DNA from 4 places in the Paraburkholderia tropica genome. Region 1 is predicted to be linked to each of the others. Evidence: riboswitches for the same ligand, from Rfam matches in the RefSeq annotation. Region 1 holds a riboswitch; each other region holds the start of a gene.
What was found. Region 1 has a riboswitch for cobalamin ahead of G5S35_RS26535 (TonB-dependent receptor). Riboswitches for the same ligand answer to the same signal wherever they lie in the genome.
Positions count from the first base shown of each region.

Region 2: it holds a riboswitch for cobalamin, as region 1 does, so the genes downstream of both, cobG (precorrin-3B synthase) here and G5S35_RS26535 (TonB-dependent receptor) in region 1, are expected to answer to the same signal.
Region 3: it holds a riboswitch for cobalamin, as region 1 does, so the genes downstream of both, G5S35_RS27495 (TonB-dependent receptor domain-containing protein) here and G5S35_RS26535 (TonB-dependent receptor) in region 1, are expected to answer to the same signal.
Region 4: it holds a riboswitch for cobalamin, as region 1 does, so the genes downstream of both, cobW (cobalamin biosynthesis protein CobW) here and G5S35_RS26535 (TonB-dependent receptor) in region 1, are expected to answer to the same signal.

Region 1 is NZ_CP049136.1:672,779-679,901, reverse strand. It holds gene G5S35_RS26550 (FecCD family ABC transporter permease) at 1-217, opposite strand, end outside; gene G5S35_RS26545 (ABC transporter substrate-binding protein) at 214-1,212, opposite strand; gene G5S35_RS26540 (ABC transporter ATP-binding protein) at 1,209-2,015, opposite strand; gene G5S35_RS26535 (TonB-dependent receptor) at 2,040-4,244, opposite strand; adenosylcobalamin (AdoCbl) riboswitch at 4,487-4,634, opposite strand; gene zigA (zinc metallochaperone GTPase ZigA) at 4,749-5,996, shown strand; gene G5S35_RS26525 (oxidoreductase) at 6,013-6,852, opposite strand; gene G5S35_RS26520 (AraC family transcriptional regulator) at 6,947-7,123, shown strand, end outside.
Region 2 is NZ_CP049135.1:820,624-827,746, forward strand. It holds gene G5S35_RS18530 (cobalt-precorrin-6A reductase) at 1-732, opposite strand, end outside; gene cbiE (precorrin-6y C5,15-methyltransferase (decarboxylating) subunit CbiE) at 729-1,961, opposite strand; cobalamin riboswitch at 2,024-2,217, shown strand; gene cobG (precorrin-3B synthase) at 2,269-3,705, shown strand; gene G5S35_RS18545 (precorrin-8X methylmutase) at 3,705-4,331, shown strand; gene G5S35_RS18550 (precorrin-2 C(20)-methyltransferase) at 4,332-5,087, shown strand; gene cobJ (precorrin-3B C(17)-methyltransferase) at 5,084-6,811, shown strand; gene G5S35_RS18560 (flagellar brake protein) at 6,900-7,123, shown strand, end outside.
Region 3 is NZ_CP049136.1:883,599-890,721, reverse strand. It holds gene G5S35_RS27500 (DUF4148 domain-containing protein) at 1-221, opposite strand, end outside; gene G5S35_RS27495 (TonB-dependent receptor domain-containing protein) at 463-2,409, opposite strand; cobalamin riboswitch at 2,501-2,698, opposite strand; gene G5S35_RS27490 (LysR family transcriptional regulator) at 2,779-3,720, opposite strand; gene G5S35_RS27485 (CoA-acylating methylmalonate-semialdehyde dehydrogenase) at 3,940-5,451, shown strand; gene G5S35_RS27480 (cation-transporting P-type ATPase) at 5,763-7,123, shown strand, end outside.
Region 4 is NZ_CP049135.1:832,415-839,537, forward strand. It holds gene cobN (cobaltochelatase subunit CobN) at 1-1,694, opposite strand, end outside; gene cobW (cobalamin biosynthesis protein CobW) at 1,726-2,811, opposite strand; cobalamin riboswitch at 3,085-3,357, opposite strand; gene G5S35_RS39500 (cobalamin biosynthesis protein) at 3,739-4,152, shown strand; gene cobO (cob(I)yrinic acid a,c-diamide adenosyltransferase) at 4,233-4,835, shown strand; gene G5S35_RS18595 (cobyrinic acid a,c-diamide synthase CobB) at 4,840-6,243, shown strand; gene bluB (5,6-dimethylbenzimidazole synthase) at 6,227-6,913, shown strand; gene G5S35_RS18605 (DUF4136 domain-containing protein) at 7,094-7,123, opposite strand, start outside.

The DNA of each region.
Region 1 (7,123 bases):
GGCGGATTTGCCAGACGATATCGTCGATCATCGTGTTGATCTGCGCGCCGCCGCTGATGTGCGAAGCCACCGTGCGCACGACGTCGAGCGGCGCGATGTGCGCCGGCCCGAAGCCGACCGCGAGCACGATGGAAACGGCGAGCGCGCACGCGAGCGACACGATCGCCGTGAAGGGCAGCGTCAATGGCGCGGATGTGTCCGAAGGGCGTGCGTTCATGGCGTGCCCGGTGTGTTGTTGTGCGCCGCAAAGGCTTCCGGATGCAAACCGCGCGCGATCGTTTCGACGGCTTGCGCGTTGCGCACGCCCGGCGTTGCCGCGTCGTACGCCACCACGACGAAGCGACGCGCGCGAATCGCCGCGACGTTCGCAAGCGCGGGCGAGCTCAGCAGAAACGCTTCCTTCTGCGCCGCCGTCACCGCGCCGTAATCGACGATTACGATCACCTGCGGATCGCGCGCGACCACGCTTTCCCAACTCACCTGGGTCCAGCTTTGCGCGACGTCGTCCATCACGTTGCGGCCGCCCGCCGCGCGGATCAGCGCCGTGGGCATCGCGAGCGCGCCCGCCGTGAAGGGCTTGTCCTCGCCGCTGTCGTAGACGAGTACGCGCGGCGTCGTCTGCGTGTTGGCATTCAGCACGCGGCGCACATCGGCGACGCGCGATTGCATCGACGCGATCAGCATCCGTGCGCGCGCCTCGACATCGAAAATCGCGCCGAGGTTGCGCAGGTCGTTATAGACATCGTCGAGCGAAGCGGCCGGTCGCGGCATCACATGCGAGCACGATTCCGTGAGTTCATAGGTGGCGATATTGAAGCGCGCGAGCGTTTGCGGCGTGATCGGGCCGCCCACGCGCATGCCGTAATTCCAGCCCGCCACGTAGAGATCGGCGTGCGCGGCAGCGAGCGTTTCGAGCGACGGATAGCGGCGCGCGAGTTCGGGCAGACCGAGCAGCGCGGCCTGCAACGCGGGGTCCGCCGTCTTCCAGCCGCTGATGCCGGTAAAGCCCGCCATGCGCGTGCGCAGACCGAGCGCGAGCATCATCTCCGTGAGATTCACGTCGTTGCTCACGGCGCGCGCGGGCATCTGCGTGAACGTCACGTCGCGATTGCAACTGCGCACCGTGACGGGATAGTGGCCCGCGTGCGCGGCCGCGCTCGCGCACGCGAGCAGCAGCGCGACAGCGGCGCGCAAACCTCGGTTCATTTTCATGCGTTCGACTCCGAATGCGTGGTGATCAACGTGACGCGCGGCCCGCCCGTCACCGGATGGCGATCGACGATCGCATCGACGCCATAAACGCGCTTGAGCAGCGCTTCGGTCAGCACCTGGTCCGGCGTGCCGCGCGCGACGATCTCGCCCGCGTCGATCACGAACAGCCGGTCGCAGAACGCGGCGGCGAGATTGAGATCGTGGATCGTCGCGAGCGTCGTGATGCGCTGACGCTTCACGAGCGCGAGCAAATCGATCTGATGGCGTGGATCGAGATGGTTGGTGGGTTCGTCGAGCATCAGCACGCGCGGCGCCTGTACGAGCGCACGCGCGAGCAGCGCGCGCTGGCGCTCGCCGCCCGACAGCGTGGCGAAGGGCCGTGTGCGTGCGTGGGCGAGCCCGACGTCGAGCAGCGCGCGCTCGATGCGTTCGCGGTCCTCGGCCGTTTCGCCCGCGAGCGCGCGTTGATGCGGCGTGCGTCCCATCGCGACGACTTCCGCGACGCTCAGGCCGAAATCATCGGGCGCGTCCTGCAGCAGCACCGCGATGCGCTGCGCGCTCCAGCGCGCGCTCTGCGCCCAGACGTCGTCGCCGTCGAGCGTGATCGCGCCGCGCTGCGGCTTCGCGTAACGAAACGCGCAACGCAGCAGGCTGGTTTTGCCGCTGCCGTTCGGCCCGATCAGACCGACGAATTCGCCGGGCTTCACGTCGACGTCGATGGCGTGCAGCAGCGCACGCGCGCCGCGTTCGCCGCGTTCATCGTGTGGCGACCAGTCGAGTCCGTCGATCTGCAATGACGTCATAATTCGGCATCCTGAGGAAATGAATCAGAAACTCAACGTGGCCGTGACCCAGCCCGAACGCGGCGCGCCCAGCAGCCATTGGCCGCCGTCGTTCTGCGTCGTCACCGCGTAGGTGCGGTTCGTGAGATTGCGCAGATAGAGCGCGAGCGTGAGGTTGCGCGTAGCGCGCCACGACGCCGAGGCGTCGATCAGCGTGTAGCTCGGAATCGACACGGTGTTCGCCGTATCGCCGTAACGGCGGCCCACGTAATGCACGCCCGCGCCCGCGCGCCAGCCCGGCATGAAGGCCCAGTCGAGCCACACGTTCGCGGTCTGCTCGGGAATGTTGTACGGCACGTTGCCCGCGCGCGACACGCTCTGGCCATTCACGCTTTCGTTGAAATCGTCGTAACGCGCGCGCAGGAACGAGGCGTTCGCGTCGATCGACCAGCCGCCGCCCAATTGCAGCGCGCCCGTCCATTCCACGCCGCGCGACGACTGCTTGCCGACCTGCTGCGTGAGATCGGGATTCGACGGATCGGTGCTCAGGAGATCGCGCTTGACGATCTGATAGAACGCGAGCGTCCACGACGCGCGGCCGCCCCACCACTGCTGCTTGACGCCCGCTTCCCATTGTTCGCCGTTGGCGAGAGAGAAGTTGCTGCTCGACTTCGAGAGCGTGACGAGCGAGCCCACGCCCTCGGCGCCCGTGGTGTATTGCGCGTAGACCGAGAGATCCGGCGTGAGCGAGAACACGAGGCCGGTGCGCCAGCCCGTGTGCGCGAAGGTGCGATCGAACGACGACGCGGGACCGCTGACCGTCGCGAAGGTATCGCGGTGATAGTCGATATGGTCGTAGCGCAGGCCCGCGATCCACGCGAGGCGGTCGGTCAGTTCAAGGCGGTTTTCGGCGTACACGGACGCCTGGCGCGTGCTGGTGCGAAATTGCGGCACGGTCGGATCGGGGCTCGAAAACACGCCCGGATCGAAGCCGTATTGCGGCACGATCGACGAGCCGTCGTAGGGAGAATTGCTGGTGTCGAGAAACGAAATCTGATTGAAATCCGCGCCCACGACGAGGCGGTCCTGGCGGCCGAGCAGATGGCCGTCGAAGGTCGCGTCGAGCGTATCGCCGACCTGCCGTTCGTGATGGAGGATTTCGAGGTAATCGCTGCGCTGCACGTTGCCGTCGCCCATCAGCGTGTAGCTTTCGCTGTCGCGCCAGTGACGGTTCGTGACCAGATAGTAGAGCTGGTTGCGCACGGTGATGCCGGGCGCGGCGCGCCATTGCGTGTTCAGGCGCGTCCACTGGTCGAAGTACGCGATCGACGCATTGCCGACGTTGTAGTTCTGGCGTTCGAGCGCGGGATCGAGCTGACCGTCCGTCACCGGCACGCCGAAATAACGCGCGGGCATTTGCCGGCCGTAGTCGTAATCGAGCGTGAACGAGAGACGCGGATTCACGTCCAGACGCAGCGCGCCGCCGAGCGCGGTCGTGTGCGATTCACCGCGCGGCAGCCAGCCGTTGTTCCGGTCGTCGGCGAGATAGAAGCGGTAGGAAAGCATCGGGCCGAGCGCGCCGGTCGTGTCGAGCGCCACGCGTTTTTCGCCATAGGTGCCCGCGCCGAGCTGGATCGTCGTCGCATCGTCGCGTTGCGGCGCTTTCGGCACGACGTTGATGACGCCGCCGATGCCGCCTTCGCCGTAGAGCACGGTGGCCGGGCCGCGCAGCACTTCGATGCGTTCCGCCGACCACGTGTCGAACGGGAACGACACGGTGCCCGCGCCCGCGTACATGCGCAGGCCGTCGTAAAGCGTGGTCACCGATTCGGGGCCGCTGAAGCCGCGCACCGAGACCGAGGTGCCGCCGTTGCCGGGCGCGGCGTCGGTGGCGAAACCGGCGGCGCGCGTGACGGCCTGGGTCACGTTGTTGTCGCCGCGCGCGCTCAGTTGCGCGCTGCCGATGGCGTCGACGCTTGCGGGCGTGTCGAGGCTGGAAAGGCCGAGGCGGCTGCCGGTGGTGAGCGGCGTGGCGAGGTCCGGCTTGCCGGACGACGCGGTTTGCGACGACGCGGCGTTCACGCGCACGGCGGGCAAGGTCGATGGCGAAGCGGTTGAAGACGCGGCGTCGGCGGATGAAGCGCTGTCGCTTTGCGCGAAAACGTGAGCGGCGTGAGCGAGGCAGGAGCAGGCGAAGGTGCCGTGCACGGCGAAGCGCCGCGCGCGCGAAAGCGGTGTGGATACGTCCATGCTTATACGGTGTGCGTTGTTGTTATGCGAGGTGTGCGGGGCGCGCGGCGTGCGAGCGCGTACGCAGGCCCGCGTCGAGGCGATCGACGCGAAAGCGAAAAGCGGGCAGCGAAACGGAGTGCGACGGAGCGACGAACGCCTAGCGGACCAACGTCAAGCCGATGCCGACGCGCGAATGAACGTTCGAGACGAGGAACGGGCGGCGAGCGAACGCGCGCCGCGAGGTGTCCGGTGCAGACATGCTGATTTCTCCAGGGGTTTCGCGCCCCGAAAATGCGATTGATGTGCGCCGATGCCCAGGTCTGACTTTCGGCGCGAAGGCCGATCACAGTGGCGCGACCGCGCTGGATTTGCACCAGCTTCCGGACATGGCGACAGAATTGTAAGGCACGCGGCCCGCCCGGAGGCCCGATTCCGTCGTTGCTGGCTTCGTAGAGAATGTTATAACATAACAATTATTCGGGCTAGCGCCCCGATCCCCACACTCGTCGAAGGAGTCATCCGATGGATTCACGCTTGCCGGTCACCGTGCTGTCCGGTTTTCTGGGCGCGGGCAAGACCACGCTGCTCAACCACATCCTGAACAACCGCGAAGGGCGGCGCGTCGCGGTCATCGTCAACGATATGAGCGAGGTGAACATCGACGCCGCGCTCGTGCGCAACGGCGGCGCGGAACTCTCGCGTACCGACGAAAAGCTCGTGGAAATGAGCAACGGCTGCATCTGCTGCACGCTGCGCGAGGATCTGCTGCTCGAAGTGAACCGGCTTGCGCGCGAAGGGCGCTTCGATCAGCTCGTGATCGAATCGACGGGGATTTCGGAGCCGCTGCCGGTGGCGGAAACCTTCACGTTCGCGGACGAAAGCGGCCAGAGTCTTTCGGACGTCGCGCGTCTCGACACGATGGTGACGGTGGTCGACGCGTTCAATTTCCTGCGCGACTACGGCTCGCAGGACAGCCTGCAGACGCGCGGCGAATCGCTCGGCGACGAGGACACGCGCACGGTCGTCGATCTGCTGATCGAGCAGGTCGAGTTCTGCGATGCGATCGTGCTCAACAAGGTCGATCTGATCGACGACGCGGGGCTCGAACGGCTGACGGCGATCCTGCGGCGGCTCAATCCGCGTGCGCGCATCGAGGTCGCGGAATTCGGCCGCGTGCCGCTCGATCGCGTGCTCGATACGCGTCTGTTCGATTTCGAGGAAGCGTCGAAAGCGCCGGGCTGGCTCGCGGAGCTGCGCGGTGAGCACACGCCGGAAACCGAGGAATACGGCATCACCAGTTTCGTGTGGCGCGCGCGCAGGCCGCTGCATCCGCAGCGTTTCTGGGCGTTGATCAATTCGGAATGGCCGGGCGTGGTGCGCTCGAAAGGCTTTTTCTGGCTCGCGAGCCGGCCGACGCACGCGGCGTCGTGGTCGCAGGCGGGCGCGGTGTGCCGGCACGGCATGGCAGGGTTGTGGTGGGCCGCGGTGCCGAAGCATCGCTGGCCGACCGATGAGGAGTCGCTCGAATTCATCGAAGGCAACTGGGACGAGACAGTGGGCGACGCGCGCCAGGAACTCGTGCTGATCGGCATGGAGATGGACGAAGCGGGCTTGCGCGCGCGGCTCGATGCCTGTCTGCTCACCGACGCCGAAATGGCCGAAGGGCCGCAGGCGTGGATCGCATATCGCGATCCGTTCCCCGCATGGAGCGACAACGGCGCCGATGAAGCGGACGCCGCCGACGCAGACGCAGACGAACTGCGCGCGTAGATCGCGCGCGTTTCGTTTAACTGTCCGATGCGTCCGTCGAGATCGTCACGCTTTCCCACGCGGCGATCTCCTTTTCGAACGCGGCGAGCTTGCCGCGCACGAGACCGAGCGCGTCGGAGCCCAGCAACAGATGCGCGGGCGGCGTCTCGGACTCGATCGCGACGAGCATCGCACGCGCCGCCTTGCGCGGATCGCCGAGTTGCTTGCCGCTCTTTTCCACGCGCGCCTGGCGGATCGGATCGAAGATCGCGTCGTAATCGGCGATTGCGCGCGGCGTGCGCTGCATCGAGCGGCCCGCCCAATCCGTGCGGAACGAACCCGGCGCGACCGCCGTGACCGCGATGCCGAGCGGCGCGACTTCCTTGCCCAGCGACTCGGAAATGCCTTCGAGCGCGAACTTGCTGCCGCAGTAATAAGTGATGCCCGGCATCGTGATGTGGCCGCCCATCGACGTGATGTTCAGGATGTGGCCGCGGCGACGCGCGCGCATGAAGGGCAGCACCGCCTTCATCATGGCGACCGCGCCGAATACGTTGACGTCGAATTGCTGGCGCATTGCTTCGAGCGACGATTCTTCCATCACGCCCTCGTGGCCGTAACCGGCGTTGTTGACGAGCACGTCGATGGGGCCGACGCCCGATTCGATCTCTGCGACGACGGCGTCGATTGCGTCGAAGTGGGTAACGTCGAGCACGCGCGCCACGGCCCGTGCGTGCAGCGTCTCGAACTCGCTCTGCGCCTGCGCGCTGCGCACCGTGCCGACGACCGTGTGACCCGCCGCGAGCGCCTCTTGCGCGAGGGCGCGACCAAAACCGCTGCTAACGCCCGTGATGAGCAGAATTTTGCTGGATGCCATTTGCGTTTCTCCCGGTTGGTGACTGATGCATGCATACTAGTCTTGATACCGAGACCGGCTAAGGCCCAATTCCAGAATATTCTTGCCTGAAACTATGAATGCCAAGCGCACCCCGTCCCGCAAGACCGAGCCGGTCGGCGCGGCTGAATGTAGCGAGCAACGCACCCAGGAACGCATCCAGAAACGCACGATCGCGTTGCTGCGCGCCCTCGCGCCCGACGAAGGCTACAACCTCACCGCGTTGCCGAGTGTGCGCGTCCTGCGCTCGAAC
Region 2 (7,123 bases), on a different replicon from region 1:
AACAAAAGCGCGAAGCGCGTCGATGGCCTCTTGCGGCGCGTCGAATTCGCGCTGTGCGGACGGCAGCGTCGGACGCCGCATCATCACCACGGGCAAGCCGCGTTCGCGCGCGACCGCGAGCTTCGCTTCGGTGGCCGCCCCGCCGCTGTTCTTGCTGACGATCACATCGAAGCGCCCCGCCGCGAACAGCGCGCGCTCGCCTTCGGGCCTGAACGGCCCGCGCGCGTCGATCACCTCGGCGCGCGCGTGGCCCGGATGCGCGTCGAGACAGCGGATCGTCCAGTGCTGATGCGCGGGAATCTCGTCGAGATGCGCGAGCGGTTCGCGGCCCAGCGTGAACAGCGGACGCGCGAACGGTGCGAGCGCGTCCGTCACGCCGGTCCAGCCGTCGACCAAGCGCCAATCGTCGGCCGATTCCGGCTGCCACGGCGCGCGGCGCAGCGCCCAGTACGGCACGCGCGCGTCGGCGCACGCCTGCGCCGCGTTCGCGCTGATGCGCGCGGCGTACGGATGCGTGGCGTCGAGCACGAGCGAGATCGCTTCGTCGGCGAGATAGCGCGCGAGTCCTGGCGCGCCGCCGAATCCGCCCACGCGCACGGCGCACGCGAGATCGGCGGGCACGCGGCCCAGACCCGCGAGGCTGTACACATGCTCGGGCGCGAGCGTGCGCGCGATGCGCAGCGCGTCGCCGGTGCCGCCGAGCAACAGGAGACGAGGCGCGCGCGCGCTCATGGCTTGCGCACGTCGTAGAGCGTGACGGGCAGCGCCTGGCGCCAGGTGTCGAAACGCCCGAGCGGTTCCGCCTCGCCGATGCCGATGCGCGTGAGCGTGCCGCCGTGCTGCGCGCGCCACGCGACGAGCGCCGCCTCGCTCTGCACGGTCACCGCGTTGGCGACCAGCCGCCCGCCCGGCGCGAGCCGTTCCCAGCAGGCGTCGAGCACGCCCGGCACCGTCACGCCGCCGCCGATAAACACGGCGTCCGGCGCGGCGAGGCCCGCGAGCGCATCGGGCGCGCGGCCCGCCACCAGTTGCAGCGCGGGCACGCCCAGCGCGTTACGGTTGTGCTCGATGAAGCGCTGACGCTGCGCGTTCGCTTCGATCGCGATCGCGCGGCAAGCGGGATGTGCGCGCATCCATTCGATGCCGATCGAGCCGCTGCCTGCGCCCACGTCCCAGAGCAGCGCGCCCGGCGTCGGCGCGAGGCGCGCGAGCGTGAGCGCGCGCACATCGCGCTTGGTGAGCTGGCCGTCGTGCTGGAAGGCGTCGTCGGGCAGGCCGGGTGTGAGCGTCCAGGCATCGGCACGCCGGGCGTCGTCGGCCTCGCATTCGAACGCGACCAGATTGAGCGCGGCGCATTCGTCCACTTGCCACGCATCGGCGCGGCCTTCGATGCGACGTTCGAGCGCACCGCCCAGATGCTCGAACACGCTCAGGCGCGTCGCGCCGAAACCCTGCGCGGCGAGCAGCGCCGCGAGCGCGGCGGGCGTGCGGCCGTCGGCGCTCAGCGCAAGCACGCGCGAGCGCGCGAACAGATGGCGGCGCAGCGCGTCGAGCGGACGGCCGACGAGCGACACCGCCGCCACGTCCTGCAAGGCCCAGCCGAGCCGCGCCGCCGCCAGCGACAGCGACGACGGCGCGGGCAGCACCGCCATTTCATCGATCGGCACATGACGCGCGAGCGTCGCGCCCACGCCGAAGCACATCGGATCGCCGCTCGCGAGCACGCATACGCGCGACTGCGATTGCGACGATTCGCGCAGCGCCAGCAGCGGCGCGACGCTGAACGGCTGCGGCCAGGCCTCGCGGCGCGCGCCCACGCGCGCGGGCAGCATCGCGAGATGACGCTCGCCGCCCGTCACGACATCCGCCTCGAACAGCGCGCGCCGCGCGGCGCGTCCGAGTCCCGCGTATCCGTCGTCGCCTATGCCGATCACCGTCAGCCACGCCCGCCTGCCCTGCATCCGATCTCCGTTCCGGGTTGCGCGCGCGCCGTTTCGTCTCGCGGAGCACGCTGGAAAACGGGCATAATACCGCTTCCGCCGGCGCCGGACGGGCCTGAAAACCTCGACGGCATAAAAGGGAACACAGCAAAACTGTGGCCGCCCCCGCGACTGTGAGCAGCGAGACCGCATCCACCCGAGCCACTGGTTTTACCGGGAAGGCCGATGCGGCCGCCGACCTGCGAGCCAGGAGACCTGCCGGCCGAACGACTGTTCGTGCGAGCCCATGCCGGGCGGGGTGTACCGGCGGCCATCGTCCCGCCAGCGCATGCCGCGCCGGGGCGCTCCGCCTCGCGCGACGCAACCACGGTGTCCCTTGAATTACGATTCGCAGCCCGCTTCGTCCCCTGCCACGCTTGCCGAGGCGCGCCGCTCGGCGTGTCCGGGGCTCGTGCGCGTCGTCGCGGCGCGTGACGGCGGACTGTGCCGCATCCGTCTGCCCGGCGGCGTGCTGAGCGCCGCCCAGGCGCGCGCCATCGCGCACGCGGCGCGCACTGATGCCGACGGCACGCTCGAACTGACCAACCGCGCCAACGTGCAGATTCGCGGCGTCCGCGCGGGCCAGGAAGCGGCGCTCACGGCCGCGCTGATCGCCGGCGGCCTCGGCCCCGCGAACGGCGTGCAGACGCCCGCGAATCTGTGCGCCGCCGACGAGTTGCGCAATCTGATGCTGAGCCCGCTCGCGGGCCTCGATCCGCACGCGCTGTTCGACACCACGACGTTCGCCGCGCCGCTCGTCGCGATGCTGCAAAACGAGCCGCGCTTCGCCGCGCTGTCGCCGAAATTCGCCCTGCTGATCGACGGCGGCGAGTCACTCGCGGCGCTCGATCATCCGCACGATATCTGGCTCGCGGCCACGCGCGAAGGCGACGCAACGCGTTTCGCGTTCGGTCTCGCCGGTTGTCCGGACGACGGCGCGACCGGCTCCATCGCCGCCACGCAGGTTCAGGCGCTGATCCGCGCGCTGCTGCATGCGTTTCTCGATCTCGCCGCGCCCGAACAATTGCGCATGCGCGACGTGATCGCCTCGCACGGCGCCGCTGCATTGCTCGACGCCGCGCAACGTCATGCCGATTTCGCGATCCCGACGCCACAGCCCGCCGCCGATCACCACGCGCCCGCGAACTGGCAGCGCCCGCGCGTCGATCTCACGCGACGCCTGGGCGCGCACGCGCTGCACGCGAACGGCGACGGCTACGTCGGCGCGCAACCGCCGCTCGCGCGCCTCGACGCCGCCACGCTCGACGCGCTCGCCGACCTCGCCGAACGCCACGGCGACGCCACGCTGCGCATCACGCCGTGGCAAGGCGCGCTCGTGCCGCACGTCGCGCGCGCGGCGCTGATGCCCGTGCTCGACGCCCTGCGCGCGCTCGGCCTGAGCGTCGACGCCGCCGATCCGCTCGCGCGCACGATCGCCTGCACGGGCTCGGCGGGCTGCGCGAAAAGCCGCGCCGACACCAAGGCCGACGCGCTGCGCCTCGCGCCGCATCTGCCGCCGCACGTGCAGACGCACCTGAGCGGCTGCGAGCGTTCCTGCGCCGCCGCTCACCGCGCGCCGTTCACGCTGCTGGCCGCCGCGCCGGCGCACTACGATCTTTACGAGCGCGACGCGAGCGCAGCCGGTTTCGGCCGCCTCGTCGCGCGCCACCTGACCCTCGAAGCCGCCGCGCACGCCATCGCGCAGCGCGCCCCGGAGCCTTTTTGATGTCTGATTACATCCGCGACGGCCAGGCGATCTATCGCGAATCGTTCGCGACGATCCGCGCCGAAGCCGATCTCGCGCACATTCCCGCCGACCTCGAAAAACTCGCCGTGCGCGTGATCCACGCCTGCGGCATGGTCGATGTCGCCGCCGACCTCGCGTTCTCGCCGGGCGCGGGCGACGCCGGCCGCCGCGCGCTCGCGCACGGCGCGCCGATTCTCTGCGACGCCAAAATGGTCGCGTTCGGCGTCACGCGCGCGCGCCTGCCCGCCGACAACGCCGTGATCTGCACGCTCGACGATCCATCCGTGCCCGCGCTCGCGCGCGAACTCGGCAACACGCGTTCGGCCGCCGCGCTCGAACTGTGGCGTCCGCATCTCGAAGGCAGCGTCGTCGCGATCGGCAACGCGCCCACGGCGCTGTTCTATCTGCTCGACATGATCGCGGCCGGCGCGCCGCGCCCCGCGCTGATCCTCGGCATGCCCGTGGGCTTCGTCGGCGCGGCGGAATCGAAAGCCGCGCTCGCCGCCTCGACGCTCGGCGTGCCGTTCGTGGTCGTCCACGGGCGGCGCGGCGGCAGCGCGATGGCCGCCGCCGCCGTCAACGCACTCGCTTCGGAGATCGAATAAATGTTCGAGCACGAACCGAATCCCACGCCGCGCACCGGCCGGCTGTACGGCATCGGCGTCGGTCCCGGCGATCCCGAACTGCTCACGCTGAAGGCGCTGCGGCTGCTCAAGGCCGCGCCCGTGCTCGCCTACTTCGTCGCCAAGGGCAAGAAGGGCAACGCGTTCGGCATCGTCGAAGCGCATCTCGGCCCGGAACAGGAGCGCCTGCCGCTCGTCTATCCGGTCACGACCGAAACGCTCGAACCGCCGCTCTCGTACGAGACCATCATCGCCGACTTCTACGACGACGCGGCGCGCACCGTGGCCGCGCATCTCGACGCGGGCCGCGACGTGGCCGTGATCTGCGAAGGCGATCCGTTCTTCTACGGCTCGTACATGTATCTGCACGACCGCCTCGCCGCGCGCTACGAAGTCGACGTCGTGCCCGGCGTGTGCTCGATGCTCGGCGGCGCGGCGGTGCTCGGCTCGCCGCTCGTGTACCGCAACCAGAGTCTCGCGGTGCTCTCGGGCGTGCTGCCCGAGGATCAACTGCGCCGCCGTCTCGCCGACGCGGACGCCGCCGTCATCATGAAACTCGGCCGCAACTTCGAGAAAGTGCGCCGCGTGCTCGCCGATCTCGGGCTCGCGAAGCGCGCGCTCTACGTCGAGCGCGCGACCATGGCGAACCAGCGCATCGTCCCGCTCGACGATGTCGATCCGATGGCCTCGCCGTATTTTTCGCTGCTCGTGGTGCCGGGGGAAAAATGGCAAGCATGAACGCCGAACTGCGCGCGCCCGCCGTGATCGTGCTCGGCCCGGGCGCGCTCGCCACCGCGCAGCGCGTGAAGGCGTGCTACGCGGGCGCGCAGATTCATGCGCTGCAAGACCGCGCGCCGGGCGACATCGCGTTCAGCGAACTCGGCGAGCATCTGCGCGAGCTGTACCGGCGCGGCACGCCGCTCGTCGCGCTGTGCGCGGCGGGCATCGTGATCCGCTGCCTCGCGCCGCTGCTCGCGAACAAGGGCGCGGAGCCGCCCGTGCTCGCGCTCGCCGAGGACGGCAGCGCGGTCGTGCCGCTGCTCGGCGGCCTGACCGGCGTGAACGTGATGGCGCGCGAGATCGGCGCGGCGCTCGGCATCGCGCCCGCGATCACGACGAGCGGCGAACTGCGCTTCGGCACCTGCCTGCTCAATCCGCCCGACGGTTATGCGCTGTCGAGTCTCGCGCAGGGCAAACGTTTCGTGTCCGATCTGCTCGCGGGCGACGCCACGCGCATCGAAGGCGACGCGCCCTGGCTCGATCACGTCGATCTGCCGCGCGACGCTGCGGCCGCGCATGCGATCCGCGTGAGTCCGCACGTCTGGGACGGCGATCCCGCGCAACTCGTGATTCATCCGCGCAGCGTCGTGGCCGCCGTGCGCGCCGCGCACGAACGGCTCGCGGATCACGTGCAGGCCGCGCTCGACGAGCACGGTCTCGCGACGGCCTCGCTCGCGGCGCTGCTCGCGCCCGCCGCGCTGATGGGCGACGCGTCGCTCACGCAGGCGGCGACGGTGCTGCGCGTGCCGCTGCGTTTCGTCGATCTCGCCCATGACGCGGATCACGCGCGTGCCGCGCACCTGATCGACGCCCTGAAACTGCACGACGCCACGCCGCACGCCGACGACGCGCACGGCATCGCGCTCGCCGTCGCGCGCGCGCCGCTCGACGCGGCCACGCTCGGCCAGGCGCGCGGCAAGCTCACGGTGCTCGGCCTCGGGCCGGGCCGCGCCGACCTGCTCACGCCGATGGCGCGCGCCGCGCTCGACGACGCCACCGACATCGTCGGTTATGCGACGTACGTGGACATGGCCGGCCCGCCGCGCCCCGGCCAGCGCCGCCACGCCACCGACAACCGCGAGGAATTGCAGCGCGCGCGTCACGCCTTCGAACTCGCGTGCGAAGGCCGCCATGTGGCCGTGGTGTCGTCGGGCGATCCCGGCGTGTTCGCGATGGCCGCCGCCGTGCTCGAAGCGCTCGAAGGCGCCGACGATCCGCGCTGGCAGCGCGTCGAACTACAGATCGTGCCGGGCGTCTCGGCCGCGCTCGCGACCGCCGCTCAGGCCGGCGCGCCGCTCGGCCACGACTTTTGCATGCTCTCGCTCTCGGACAATCTGAAGCCGTGGTCGGTAATCGAAAAGCGTCTGCATCACGCCGCGCTCGCGGACCTCGTGATGGCGTTCTACAACCCGATCTCGCGCGCGCGTCCGTGGCAGCTCGACCGCGCGCTGGAGATCGTGCGCGCGGTGCGCTCGCCCGAGACGCGCGTGGTGCTGGGCCGCGACGTCGGCCGCCCAGGCGAGACGCTGCGCACGACGACGCTCGGCGAACTGCAATCGTCGGATGTCGATATGCGCACGATGGTGATCGTCGGTTCCTCGACCACGCGCGGCTTCCCGCGCGGCGGCGCGCAGGAAGCGCTGCGCGAATGGGTCTACACGCCGCGTTTCTATGCGGAATAAATCGCAAGGCGACTCGTTGAGTCCGCACTGAAGTTTTGTCGCGGCGCGCCGTTAACGCAGGGAATCTGTTACTCACCCTGGCGCGCCGATGACCGACACTCTTGCCACCGCTTCCGCTGCGGCTTCCGAAGTCGCTTCTGAAATCGCATCTGCGACTGCTGCAGTTTCCGCAACTCCCCACGACGCCACGCCGCTCACGCCCGCCGATCTACCGGTCGGCCAGCCGCTCGACTGGCCCGTCGTCGACGAGGACGGCACGCTGCTGCTGGATCGCGGCGCGTCGCTGGTCGGCGACGCCGAACGCGACTTCCT
Region 3 (7,123 bases), 210 kb from region 1:
TGCGCGACGTCCTGGCTCGCGGCGATGCGCGCCAGCGCGGCCTGGAGGTGAACCGGATACTGGTTGTTATCGCTCGACTGGCGATAGCCGGCTTGCTGAAGCTGGACCAGTTCCGCGCGCACCTGGGCGCGGGTGAGGCCTTGCTGGGCCGGCTGGGCGGCGAACGAAAGCGCGGGAACGGCGACGACGGCGGCAGCAACGAGGGTACGAACGAGGTTCATGGTCAATCTCCAGTCGATGAGTGAGTGAGTCGGTCGGCGCACTGTTGTCTGTGTTCAACCTTGCGTTGGAGATATTTGAACCGCTGGACGTATCTGGCTTGTTTCCGTCGTCCCCCTTTATTGCAAGCGAGTTTTTCCCGCGGCGGCGCAGATACATTGCGGTACAAAACCGCGCGCCGCCGCGAGACGTTTCCGCTCAACTCCGCTCAACGATTGCTAACGAATCGCCGTTCGAACGCGCTCAGAACGTGTACGTGATCTTGCCGAACGCCGTGCGGCCCAGCGAGTTGTAGCCGTATGCGGTCGAGTAGTCGCGATTGAACAGGTTCGAGAGCGTGGCCGACAGCGCGAGATGCGCATTGATCTTGTACGTGGCGCGCAGATTGACCGTCGTGTACGAGGGCAGATACGTCGTGTTGTACTGGTCGTCGAAGGTCGAGCCACCGTAGAGCAGCGAAATGCCCGTGCTCAGCGCGTGCAGATGAAACGCGTCCCACGTGTGATCGACGCTCAGATTCACAGTCTGACGCGGACGCCGGTTCAACCAGGTCTGATCGCTCACGTCCTGCGGATTGAGCAGCCCCGCCGCGACGCTGACCAGCGTGTTCGCCCCAAGCGTGCCCTTGTACGAGAGATCGATGCCCTGAATATGCGCTCGGCCCACGTTGACGGGCAGGAAGGTCTGCGAATCGTAGGTGATGAGGTCGTGCACGCGCGTGTCGTAGAGCGCCGCCGTGAAGGTGCCGATCGACGTCGCCGCGTCGAGCGCCACTTCCACCGTGTCGCTGCGCTCGGGTTGCAGATTCGGATTCGCGTAGCCCGGATAGTAGAGGTCGTTGAAGGTCGGCAGACGGAACGCGTTGCCGTACGACACGCGCGCGGTATAGACCGGCGTGATCGCCCACGCGAGCGCCGCGTTGCCCGTGTTCACGCTTTGCCCCTGTACGATCTCGTGGCGCCCGGCGAGGAACAGCGTCCAGTCGCCGAGCGTCGCCGACTGATGCAGCGAGACGGCGGAATCGTTGCGCGCGGGCAGGCCGTCCGGCACATCGACGGGAAGATACGCCTGCTCGCGCGTGAAGTCGTACGCGAGCTTGGTCTCGCCCGAGAGCGCGTGACCGAACAGCGTGTGACCGGTTTCCTGATGCGTGATCGACGTCGACGTGCTCAGGCGCGTCGAATCGATTTCGTCGGTCGGCATGCCGGGGTCGTTCGCGTAGAGGAACTGGCGGTCGTACGCATAGCCGAACGACTGGTCGAACTGCGTGGTCGGCGTGATGTCGAGATGAAACGCCACGCCGGTCGTGAGCTGATGATCGCGCTGGCGATCCGCGTAGCCCGCGTTGTCGTACGAGAGATCCGAGCGGTGATAGAGCGCGAAGGTCGAGATCGACCAGTTCTCGCGCGCGTAGCCAAGACGCGCGTCCACGTCCTGCGCGTGATACGGATTGCGGCCGTCCTCGTGACCGTAGGCCCACGGCTTGGTCGCGTCGATGCCCGCGGTGTTGTAGTCGTGCAGACCGAGCGAATACGTGAGTCCGCCGAGCGCCGCGAGCGGCCCGCTCGACGGCACGGTGCCCGAGGTGCGCAGCTGCGTGTCGAAGGTCTTGTTCGAGCCGCCGCCGAATGACACCGTGGTCTGGTTCGGCTGATTCGAGGCGTGGCGCGTGAAGAGCTGCACGACGCCGCCCACCGCATCCGCGCCGAACGACGCCGCCGCCGGGCCGGAAATCACTTCCACGCGATCGAACGCCGAGGTCGGCAGATCGGCCCACGCGGCCGTGCCCGTGGTCGCCGAGCCCACGCGGATGCCGTCGATGAACACGGCCACCTGATTGGCCGCCGAGCCGCGAATGCTGACCGACGCCGTCGCGCCGGGACCGCCGCTCTGCGAAACGCTGACGCCCGGCAGCGTGGCGAGCGCCTGCGTGATGCTCGGGTCGATCGGGTCGAGCCGGTCGAGATCGGCGCGCGTGAGCACCTGCGTGCTGGCGTAACGCTGATCGAACGATTGCGGCAGATGCTGCGTGTCGCCAACCACGAGAATGTTCGGCAACGTGGCGTCGGCCTGGGTTGGTTCAGCGCTTTCTTCAGCACTTTGCGGTGACGTTTGCGCATAAGCGCCCTGCCAGGCGCAGGCCGCGACGGCGGACGCGAGAACGGTGGAAGCGAATTGACGATACTTCATGAGCAGACAGATCCAGAGGTCGAACTGTCCTTGCAACGGGCGGCCGCGCGGGCGGCGCGCGCGCATCGGGACACCCCGCCCTTTGCGGCTGCTTGGACCTCGGTCGATGGCAGGTCTCCTGGCTCGCGGGTCGTCGCCCGATGCCGGCCTTCCCGGTTTCCCAGTGGCCCTCGCTGGCATGGACTCGCCGCTCACAGTTGCGGGGACAGCCGCAGACTTCCGGCGCGCGCGCCGTTACTGCGTTCCCTTTTGATCCCGTCGCCGGGAACCATCAGCGCGCGAGCGTAAAGGCGGCGCGTTCCGCGCGTCAACCTCCGGCGCGCCGGGCGATGCGAAAAAACGTCAGATGCGACTCGCCGCCCGCATCGCTCATTCGAGCGGAAAGCCCTGCCTGAAGGTCTGACGCAGAAAATCGGCGAACAGCGTCACCGCGCGCGGCACATGCGCGCCATAGGGCCGCACCACGTGCAACTGCGACGCGAACGCCCCCACCGGCCGCCACGCCGGCAGCAGCACGACGAGCTTGCCCGCCTGCAACGCGGCCTGCGCGCTGAAATCGGGCAGCAGCGCAATGCCCAGATTTTCGAGCGCGGCGTCGCGCAGCGCCTCGCTGTTATTGGCCGACACCGGCCCGTTCACGGTCACGTTCACGCGCGACTGCTCGGCGCGCCGCCCGGCTTTTTCGAACGACCACGCGCCCGACCCGAGCGTGCGCGGATAGTAAAGACAGTCGTGCTGCGCGAGATCGGCGGGCGTTTGCGGCGTGCCGCGCAGCTTCAGATACGCGCGCGTGGCGACGATCACCGAACGCGTGTCGCAGAGCTTGAACGCCACATGCGTTTCCGGCACCTGCGCGCTGTGGCGGATCGCGAGATCGAAACCCTCGCTCGCGATCGACGTGAGCCGGTCGGACAATTCGAGCTGCACGCGCACCTCGGGATTCGCGCGCGCGAACTGCGCGAGACGCGGCACCAGTTGCTGACGCGCGAAGGCCACGGGCGCGGTCACGCGCACCGTGCCGCGCGCGACGTCGGCCATTTCGCGCACGCTCGCGAAACTCGTGGCGATGCGCTCGAACTGCGCGCGCGTGTCCTCCACGAGCCGCCGCCCCGCTTCCGTGAAGCGCACGCTGCGCGTGGTGCGCTGCACCAGCGCGACGCCCGCCACGCGTTCCAGTTCGGCGATCCGCTGGCTCATCGCGGCTTTGCTCACGCCGAGCCGCGCAGCGGCCGCCGTATAACTGCCCTGCGCCGCCAGCACGTTCAGCCAGTGCAAATGGGTCCAGAGCGCTTCGACGTTCTGCGTATCCACGAAATGACTCCCGCCCCGAATCCTCAAAGATGCGCCGATGATAGCACCGCGCCCGCGTATCTTTCAGCGCTGCGCATGGCGATTGTTCACGCTGGAAAACAATCAATTCAGCCTGCGTGGCTGTGCAGACGCCTGCCGCCTCCGTACACTGGCCGTCATAGTGATGATCAACCGATGCTCAATCGATACTCAATCGATACCCAACTTCGAGGAGATGACATGCAGCCCTTTACCGATTCCGCGGACGTAGTCAACTACATCGGCGGCAAGCGCGAACGCGGCGCGGGCGACCGCACGCAATCCGTCTTCAATCCGGCGACCGGCGCCGCCGCGCGCCGTCTGGTGCTGGGCGAAGTCGCCGACGTCGACGCCGCCGTGGCGAGCGCGAAAGCCGCGTTCCCGGCCTGGCGCGACACGCCGCCGATCCGCCGCGCGCGCGTCATGCTGCGCTTCCTCGAACTGATGAACCGCCACAAGGACGAACTCGCGGCGATCATCACCGCCGAGCACGGCAAGGTGTTCGCCGACGCGCAAGGCGAAGTCGCCCGCGGCATCGACGTGATCGAATTCGCCTGCGGCATTCCGCAACTGCTCAAGGGCGACTACACCGAGCAGGTTTCCACGGGCATGGACAACTGGACCGTGCGCCAACCACTGGGCGTGGTCGCGGGCATCACGCCGTTCAATTTCCCGTGCATGGTGCCGTGCTGGATGTTCCCGGTCGCGCTCGCGGCGGGCTGCACCTTCGTGCTCAAGCCGAGCGAACGCGATCCGTCGGCCGCGCTGTTCATGGCGCGTCTGCTGACCGAAGCGGGCCTGCCCGATGGCGTGTTCAACGTCGTGCAGGGCGACAAGATCGTGGTCGACGCACTGATCGCGCATCGCGACGTGAAGGCCGTGAGCTTCGTCGGCAGCACGCCCATCGCGAACTACATCTACGAAACCGGCGCGAAGCACGGCAAGCGCGTGCAGGCGCTGGGCGGCGCGAAGAACCACATGGTCGTGATGCCCGACGCCGATCTCGACCAGGCCGTCGATGCGCTGATCGGCGCGGCCTACGGTTCGGCGGGCGAGCGCTGCATGGCGATCTCGGTGGCGGTGCTGGTCGGCGATGTCGCCGACAAGATCGTGCCCCGTCTGGCCGAGCGCGCACGCACGCTCAAGGTGAAGAACGGCATGGAAGCCGACGCCGAAATGGGCCCGATCGTCACGAAACAGGCGCTGGAACGCATCGAAGGCTATATCGCCACGGGCATCGAGGAAGGCGCGAAGCTCGTCGTGGACGGCCGCGGCCTCACGGTGCCGGGTCACGAAAACGGCTTCTTCACCGGCGGCACGCTGTTCGACGACGTCACGCCTGACATGCGCATCTACAAGGAAGAGATTTTCGGCCCGGTGCTCGCCTGCGTGCGGGTGAAGGACTTCTCCGAAGCCGTGCAGCTGATCAACGACCACGAGTTCGGCAACGGCGTGGCCTGCTTCACGCGCGACGGCAACGTGGCGCGCGAATTCGGCCGCCAGATCGAAGTGGGCATGGTGGGCATCAACGTGCCGATTCCGGTGCCGATGGCGTGGCACGGTTTCGGCGGCTGGAAACGCAGCCTGTTCGGCGACATGCACGCGTATGGCGAGGAAGGCGTGCGCTTCTACACCAAGCAGAAGTCGATCATGCAGCGCTGGCCGGAAAGCACCGAAAAGGGTGCGGAATTCACGATGCCGGTCGCGAAGTGATGCATTGATCCGAACGCGATATCGTTTTTAAATAATTCGGATATCGAATCAATTATCAGCCGCGCCGCCGTTCCGCTTCTTGCGGACGGCGGCGCGGTTTTTTTGCGTGCGTGCATTTCCACGTTCACCACGTTCGCCGCGCGCGCGATCCACCCATGTCGCGCGCCGCATCGCCGCACGCACGTCCGGCGCACGCGCACGCCAATTCCGGTACCGTCGTACTGATTTTTTCCGCAGACGTTCGACGGTGCGCTTCGTTGCCCCTGCAATCGACCGCCATCGTGCGAACCCGCACGACGGAGGACCGCACGATGCCCGATCAGCCGCCTGCCGCCGCCGCGCCGCGCGCGTGGCACAACGTCGATGCCGATCAGGCGCTCGCCGATCTCGGCACCACGCCCGAAGGTCTCGACGACGCCGAAGTGGCGCGCCGCCGCGCGCGCTACGGCGAGAACCGTCTGCTGCCGCCCAAACGCCGCGGCCCGCTGCTGCGCCTCGCGCTGCAATTCCACAACGTGCTGATCTACGTCATGCTCGCGGGCGCGCTCGTCACGGCCGTGCTGCGGCATTGGCTCGACACCTGCGTGCTGCTCGCGGCGGTGCTCGTCAACGTGGCCATCGGTTTCATTCAGGAAGGCAAGGCCGAATCGGCGCTCGAAGCGATCCGCTCGATGCTCTCGCCGCACGCCACCGCGATTCGCCACGGCGAGCGCGTGACCGTCGACGCCACGCAGCTCTTGCCTGGCGACATCGTCGTGCTCGCATCGGGCGACCGCGTGCCCGCCGACCTGCGGCTGATCGCCGTGCGCGAACTGCGCGTGGACGAAGCGGCGCTCACCGGCGAGTCGCTGCCCGTCGATAAACAGACCGCGAGCGTCGACGCCGCCGCGCCGCTCGGCGACCGCTGGGGCATGGCATATTCGGGTACGCTGGTGGTGTACGGCCAGGCGCGCGGCGTGGTCGTGGCCACGGGCGCGGACACCGAGATCGGCCACATCAACCGCATGCTCGCCGATGTCGATACGATGGCCACGCCGCTGCTGCGCCAGATCGACCGCTTCGGCCGCGTGCTCGCCGTCGTGATCCTCGCGCTGGGCGCGCTCACCTTCGCGCTCGGCACGCTGTGGCGCGGCGAAAGCGCGAGCGACATGTTCCTGATCGTCGTCGCGCTGGTCGCCTCCGGCATTCCGGAAGGCCTGCCCGCGATCATGACGATCATCCTCGCGCTCGGCGTGCAGCGCATGGCGCGGCACCACGCCATCGTGCGTCGCCTGCCCGCCGCGGAAGCGCTCGGCGCAGTCAACGTCGTCTGCTCCGACAAGACCGGCACGCTCACGCGCAACGAGATGACCGTGCAGCGCGTAGTGTGCGCGCGCGACGTGATCGACGTGAGCGGCGTGGGCTACGCGCCCGAAGGCGCCTTCACGATCGATCAACACGCGTTCGACGCCGCGCAATGGCCCGCGCGCTGCCCCGAACTCGCGCTCGCGGTGCGCGCGGGCGTGCTCTGCAACGACGCGCAGATGCGTCGCGACGAAGCGGGCCTGTGGCACGTCGAAGGCGATCCCACCGAAGGCGCGCTGCTGGTGCTCGGCGCGAAGGCGGGCATCGCGCACGAACCGCAGGCGCGCGCGGGCACGCCGTGGGCGCGCCGCGACAGCATTCCGTTCGA
Region 4 (7,123 bases), on a different replicon from region 1:
ACGCTCTTGCCCGGCAGCCATTCGAGATTGCCGTGCTTGCCGACGTGCGCGATCGCATCGATGCCGAAGCTCTCGCGCAGCCAGAAGTAGAACGCGAGATACGCGTGCGGCGGCACGAGGTCGGCGTCGTGATAGTTCGCGTAACTGTCGTCGCCGCGCGAACGCGACGGTTGAATGCCGACGAACACCTGGCCGCAGCGCCAGCCCGCAATCATGAAGCGTCCACGGCGCACGCCCGGGTCCTGCTCGGGCGCGCCCCAGCGCGCGATCAGCGCGTTTTGCGCCTCCGCGGGCAGTTGCGCGAAATAGCGCCGATAGTCGTCGAGCGCGAGACTCTGAAACGCGGGCCGCAGCGCACGCGTGTCGGGATCGTTGGTCACGCCCTGCGTGAGCGTGTCCATGAGCGCTTCGCCGTCCTCGGGCAGCTCGGCGACGCGATAGCCTTCGTCGCGCAACATGCGCAGGATGTTCACCACCGACGCAGGCGTATCGAGCCCCACGCCGTTGCCGATGCGCCCTTCGCTCATCGGATAGTTGGCGAGCACGAGCGCGAGTTTTTTCTGCGCGTTCGGCTGCGTGCGCAGGTGGCACCAGCGGCGCGCGAGTTCGGCCACGAAAGCCACGCGCTCCGCATCGGGCTGATAGCGCACCACGTCGACCTGCGTGTGCTTGCAGTGATACGCGAGACCCTTGAAGCTGATCGCGCGCGTAATCACGCGGCCATCCACTTCCGGCAGCGCGATATGCATGGCGATGTCGCGCGAATTCAGGCCGTGATTGTCCTTGACCCAGTCGTCGCGATTGCCGCCGCTCAGGATCACCTGCAACACCGGTGCGTCGCCCGCGAGCGCGAGCGGTTCGGGGTCGTCGAGCGCCGAGGCCGCGAACGCCGTGGTGTTGAGCACGAGCGCGATGTCGTGTTCGGCCGCGAGACGGTCGAGCACGTCGCGGCTGATCGCGTCCTTGAGCGAGGTGATGGCAAGCGGCAGCGGATTGAGTCCGCGCGCGAGCAGCGCATCGATCAGCGCATCGAACGCGGCCGTGTTCGCGGCCTGCAGATGCGCCTTGTAAAACAGGATCGCGACGACGGGCGCGCCGGGTGTCCAGCGCGCGCGCCAGTCGTCGACGGTGGCCACGTCGCGCGCCGGATGATAGATCGCGGCGGCGGGCAGCACGACCGGCGGCGCCGGCTCGCGGCCCCAGTCGAACGCGCGCCACGCGAGCGCGCGCAGAAAACCTTCGGCATTCGCCGCGCCGCCTTCGCGCAGATAGCGCCACAAAAGACGGCAAAAATCCGGCTCGGCGCGACTCCTGGCGATCAGGTTCGGGTCTTCCTGCAAGTCGCCCGAGAACATCGCGAGCAGTTGCCCGCGCTGCTGCGCGAGCGACACGACCTGCTCGATGCCGTACGGCCAGTAGGCTTCGCCGCCCAGATGATCGACCACGACCACACGCGCATGCCTGAGCACGTCGTCGATATAAAAATCGACCGACGCGTTCTGGCGCAGATAGGTGACGTTCGCGAGCCGCACGCCCGGAAAACCTTCGGGCAGGCGCGGCACGACGCTCGCCAGCAGCGCGAGCGTGGTGTCCGCCGAACTCAGTACGACGATCTCGGCGGGCTGTTGATCGATGCGGATCACGCCCTGCGTGTCGTCGACGAAACCGCCCGGCGTGGTGCGCAGCAAATGCATGGGTGTCGCTCGTTGAACTGCGTGCTCGGTGTTATTGCGCGGATGCGGTTTGCGCCGCGGCCAGCGCCGCGTCGAACGCGCCTTGCAGCGCGGCGGCGTCGAGCTCCTCGCCGATCAGCACGAAGCGGCTCGCGAGTGGCTGCGCCGCGCTTTCCTGCACGTTCCAGCGGCGATCGAAATAGCTGTCGAAGCGGCGGCCCACGCCCTGAATCACGAGGCGCATCGGCGCGCCCGGCAGCGCGGCGAAACCCTTCACGCGATAGATCGTGTGCGTATCGACGAGCGTTTGCAGCGCCGCGACCGCCGCGTCGCGCGACGACACCTGCGCCTCGACCACGACGGAATCGAACTCGTCGTGATGATGATCGGCGTCGTCGGCGGAACCGTGGTGATCGTGGCGCAGATGAATGCTTTCCTCCGACGCGGCTTCGAGACCGAGCAGCGTGTGCAGGTCGAGCTTGCCGTGCTGCGCGCGCACGATCTTCACCTGCGGCGGCAGTTCTTCGCGCAGCTCCTCGATGAGCGCGTCCTGCGCGGCGGCGTCGATCAGATCGGTCTTGTTCAGGATGACGAGATCGGCGGCCGACAGCTGGTCTTCGAACAGTTCGTGCAGCGGCGATTCGTGATCGAGATTCGGATCGGCCTTGCGCTGCGCATCGACGGCTTGCGGGTTGTCCGCGAACTGGCCGCTCGCGGCGGCGGGACCGTCGACCACCGTCACGACCGCGTCGACGGTGAAGGCGTTGCGGATCGACGGCCAGTTGAACGCCTGCACGAGCGGCTTGGGCAGCGCGAGGCCCGAGGTTTCGATCAGCACGTGGTCGATGTCGGCGCGGCGTTCGAGCAGTTGCTCCATCACCGGGAAGAATTCTTCCTGCACGGTGCAGCAGAGGCAGCCGTTGGCGAGTTCGTAGAGCTGGCCTTCCGTTTCGTTGCCGTTCTCGTCGCAACCGATGCCGCAGCCGCGCAGGATTTCGCCGTCGATACCCAGTTCGCCGAATTCGTTGACGATGACCGCGACGCGCAGGCCGCCTGCGTGCTGAAGAATGTGGCGCAACAGCGTGGTTTTGCCGCTGCCGAGGAAGCCCGTGACGATGGTGACGGGGATTTTGCGCATCTGCATGAGGAAGCTCCTTCGGCGCATGGGCCGCAGGTGAGGTGCGCCGCGCCGTGCGCGTCGCGCGTGAGCGTCCTGGCGGGTGGGTCGTCGCGTGGCGTGCATGACGGCACATGCAATCAGCGTAGTTCGCGACGTGCGCGAAGCACAGGATCGCGGCGCGCTGCATGACGCCATCGGTAACGATACGGACGATACAACCGGTCTGGACGCGCCACGGGCGAGGCCCGGCATGACGCAGAAATCATGGACGCGGCGCCGCAACCCCGCAGCGCGCGTCCCGCGTATCTGGCCGGTATCCGGACTGACGAGTCACGCCGCTTCGCCTTCCCGCGCGGCGCGCCATTCAGGCGCGCGTCGCACAGTGGCCATGCATGCGGCGCATGCGATGAAGCGGCTTGCATCGACCTTGCGGACGATGCGCTCGTTGTACCGTTGCGGGTGCAGTTCAGGTTGGCCGTGCCCGTGGCGGGATGGCTCCCTGATTCCCGTTTAACTGCGTGCGAAACGTACGCGTACGCGAGCACCAGAGTGCGTGCGAGTGTAGGCGCGGGTGCGCTGCGCGTCAACCTGGACGGGCGACGGGCGCGGGCCATTGCGGCGATGGGCGGTGTCTGTGCGGTGTCTGTGCGGTGTCCGTGCGGTGTCCGTGCGGTGTCCTTGTGGCATGCGGGCGGCGCCGGTTCCGTGCGCGTTCCGGATCGTTTCGCCCAGGCCGGCTGGAGCCGCGAGGCCGCCTGTCCGAGCCGCGAGGCGCGAAATGCCTGTGCTATCGTATGCGCGAATTTACGCCGTTTTCGGCCGATTTCCGCTTTTTCCACGCATTACGCCCCCGACTTTCCGCGCTCCGTGACTCCCGCCCCGCCCGCCGACTGCTTGCCCGATGCCGCCCCGGCAGCGGACAATGCGGCGCCGCTCGCCCAGGCGATCGCGCTCGCGATCGGCATCGGCTGTCGCCAGGGCGTCTCGGTTGCGCAGATCGAGGCCGCCGTGCAAGCCGCGCTCGGCGCGTGGCCGCTCGCGAACGTGCGCGCCGTGGCGACGCTCGATGCGAAAACCGCCGAGCCCGCGTTGCGCGCGTTTTGCGCGGCGCACGGGCTGCCGTTGCGGGGATTCACGCGCGAGCAGGTGCAGGCGACGGCGCGGCAAGCGGCATCGGCATCGGATTCGATGGCGGATTCGGCTCCGAGCGCGGCGGCGCTGGCGCGTTTCGGCGTGCCGGGCGTGTGCGAACCGTGCGCGCGTCTCGCGGCCGATGGCGGCGCGCTGCTACGCGGCAAGCTCGCGCTCGACGGCGTGACGGTGGCGCTCGCCGCCATCGCGCCCGATACACGACGCTGATGCAGGACGCCCGACGCCCGCATCGCAAGAACACGCATCACCCGACACTCATTGCATTCACAACAGGACGCTTCGCGACGATGAAAACCGACCCGGAATCGCACCAACGCATGACCCAGCGCCGCCGCGAAGGCCACGAAAAAAAGCAGGCCGCCGCGACGCACGAAAAAGGCCTCTTGATCGTCAATACCGGCAACGGCAAGGGCAAGAGCACGGCGGCCTTCGGCATGGCCGTGCGCGTGCTCGGCCACGGCATGAAGCTCGGCGTCGTGCAGTTCATCAAGGGCGCGCTGCACACGTCCGAACGCGACTTTCTCGCCAGCGTCGCGCACTGCGACTTCGTCACGATGGGTGACGGCTACACCTGGAACACGCAGAACCGCGACGCCGATATCGCCACCGCGCGCAAGGGCTGGGACGCCGCGAAGCGCATGATCGAGAGCGGCGAATACGGCATGGTGATCCTCGACGAACTGAACACCGTGCTCAAGTACGAATATCTGCCGCTCGACGAAGTGCTCGGCGTGCTGACCGCGCGCGGGCCGATGCAGCACGTCGTCGTCACGGGCCGTCACGCCGCCGACGAAATGATCGAAGCCGCCGACCTCGTCACCGAAATGCGCCTCGTGAAGCATCCGTATCGCGAGCAGGGCGTGAAGGCGCAAAAGGGCGTGGAGTTCTGACGCGATGAACGCGACGGCGACGAAGACGAAGACGGCGGCGCGCGTGGCCTGCCCCGCGCTCTTCATCAGCGCGCCCGCCTCGGGCCAGGGCAAGACCACGCTCACGGCAGGGCTCGCGCGTCTGCACCGGCGTGCCGGGCGGCGCGTGCGCGTGTTCAAGACCGGCCCCGACTTTCTCGATCCGATGATTCTCGAGCGCGCGAGCGGCGCGCCCGTGTTCTCGCTCGACCTGTGGATGGTCGGCGAAACGGGCTGCCGCGCGCTGCTCGCGCAGGCCGCGCAGGAAGCCGACCTGATCCTGATCGAAGGCGTGATGGGCCTGTTCGACGGCACGCCCAGCAGCGCCGATCTCGCCGCCACGTTCGGCGTGCCGGTGGCCGCCGCGATCTCCGCGAAGTCGATGGCGCAGACCTTCGGCGCGATTGCGTTCGGCCTCGCGCGCTTTCGCGCCGACGTGCCGTTTCACGGCGTGCTCGCCAATCACGTCGGCTCGCCGCGCCACGCACAGATGTTGCAGGAAGCGCTGCCGGCCGATATCCGCTGGCTCGGCCACGTCGCCAGCGACGCGGCCTTCGCGCTGCCCGAGCGTCATCTGGGCCTGCATCGCGCCGACGAAATCGGCGACCTCGACGCGCGCATCGAACGCGCCGCCGACGCGCTCGAAGCCACCGCGCTCGCCGCCCTGCCGCCCGCCGTCGAATTCGCGCTGCCCGACGTTGCGTCCGACGTTGAATCCGGCGAGGCGTCCGACCTTGAATCCGATGCCGACGCCAACGCCGCGTCCGCGCGCGCGCCGCGCCTGCTCGACGGCCTGCACATCGCGATCGCGCGCGACGCCGCGTTTTCGTTCATCTATCCCGCGAATCTCGCGCTGCTCGAAACGCTGGGCGCGCGCCTGAGCTTCTTCTCGCCGCTCGCCGACGAAGCCGCGCCCGCCGACGCCGACGCCCTCTATCTGCCCGGCGGCTATCCCGAACTGCACGCGGCCACGCTCGCGGCCAACGCGCGCTGCGCGCAGTCGCTGCGCGCGCACGTCGCCGCGCAGCGACCGCTCGTCGCCGAATGCGGCGGCATGCTTTATCTGCTCGAAACGCTCACGTCCGCCGACGGCGCGTGCACGCCGATGCTCGGCCTGCTGCCCGGCGCGGCGGTCATGCAAAAGCGCTTCGCCGCGCTCGGCATGCAGCGTCTCGACAGCGCGCGCCACGGCACGCTCACGGGCCACACGTTCCACTACTCGCGCGTGAGCACGCCGCTCGACGCCGAGCTGCACGCGCGCCACGCGCACACCGGCGCGGCGGGCGAGCCGGTCTATCGGCACGGCACGATCGTCGCGACTTATATGCACGCCTACTGGCCTTCCAATCCGGCCTTCGCAGCCGCACTTTTCCATGGCACAGCCCTTTGACGAAGCCGAACGCGCGGCGGTCTACCGCGCGATCTACGAACGGCGCGACATGCGCCACTTCGCGCCCGGTCCCGTCGATCCGGCGACGCTGACGCGTCTGCTCGACGCCGCGCATCACGCGCCGAGCGTCGGCTTCATGCAGCCGTGGCGCATCGTGCGCATCACCGACGCGGCCGTGCGCGCGCAGTTGCAGGACGCCGTCGAGCGCGAGCGCCTCGCGACCGCCGACGCGCTCGGCAAGCGTCGCGAAGAGTTCATGAAGCTCAAGGTCGAGGGGATGCGCGAGTGCGGCGAACTGCTCGTCGTCGCGCTGATGGATCGGCGCGAAGCGCATATTTTCGGCCGCCGCACGCTGCCGGAAATGGACCTCGCGTCGGTGGCCTGCGCGATCCAGAACATGTGGCTCGCGGCGCGCGCCGAAGGGCTCGGCATGGGCTGGGTGTCGATCTTCGACGTCGACGAAGTGCACGCGCTGCTCGGCATGCCGCCCGGCGCGAAACCGGTGGCGATTCTTTGCGTCGGCCACGTCGCGGAGTTCTATCCACGGCCGATGCTCGAAATGGAGCGCTGGGCGCAGCGCAAGGCGCTCGGCGAGTGCGTCTACGAAAACCGCTGGCCGGATGCGGCTCAGGCGGGCGACGCGCCCGGCGACTCGCAAAACAAGGGCTAAAGTCCGAAGCAGACCGCCTCGACGTTGTTGTTGTCGGGGGTGATGAGAAAGGCGCCGTCATAATCGGGCGCGGAGTCGCGCCGCAATCCGGGCCGCAATCCGGGCCGGCCGTCGCCGATACCGCACGCTGTCCGTTGCCGCAGCACGCGAAAGCAGATTCGCGTGCGCGGCGGTCTTACGTCACTGCGCTTGTGGCTTTACCGAGATCAC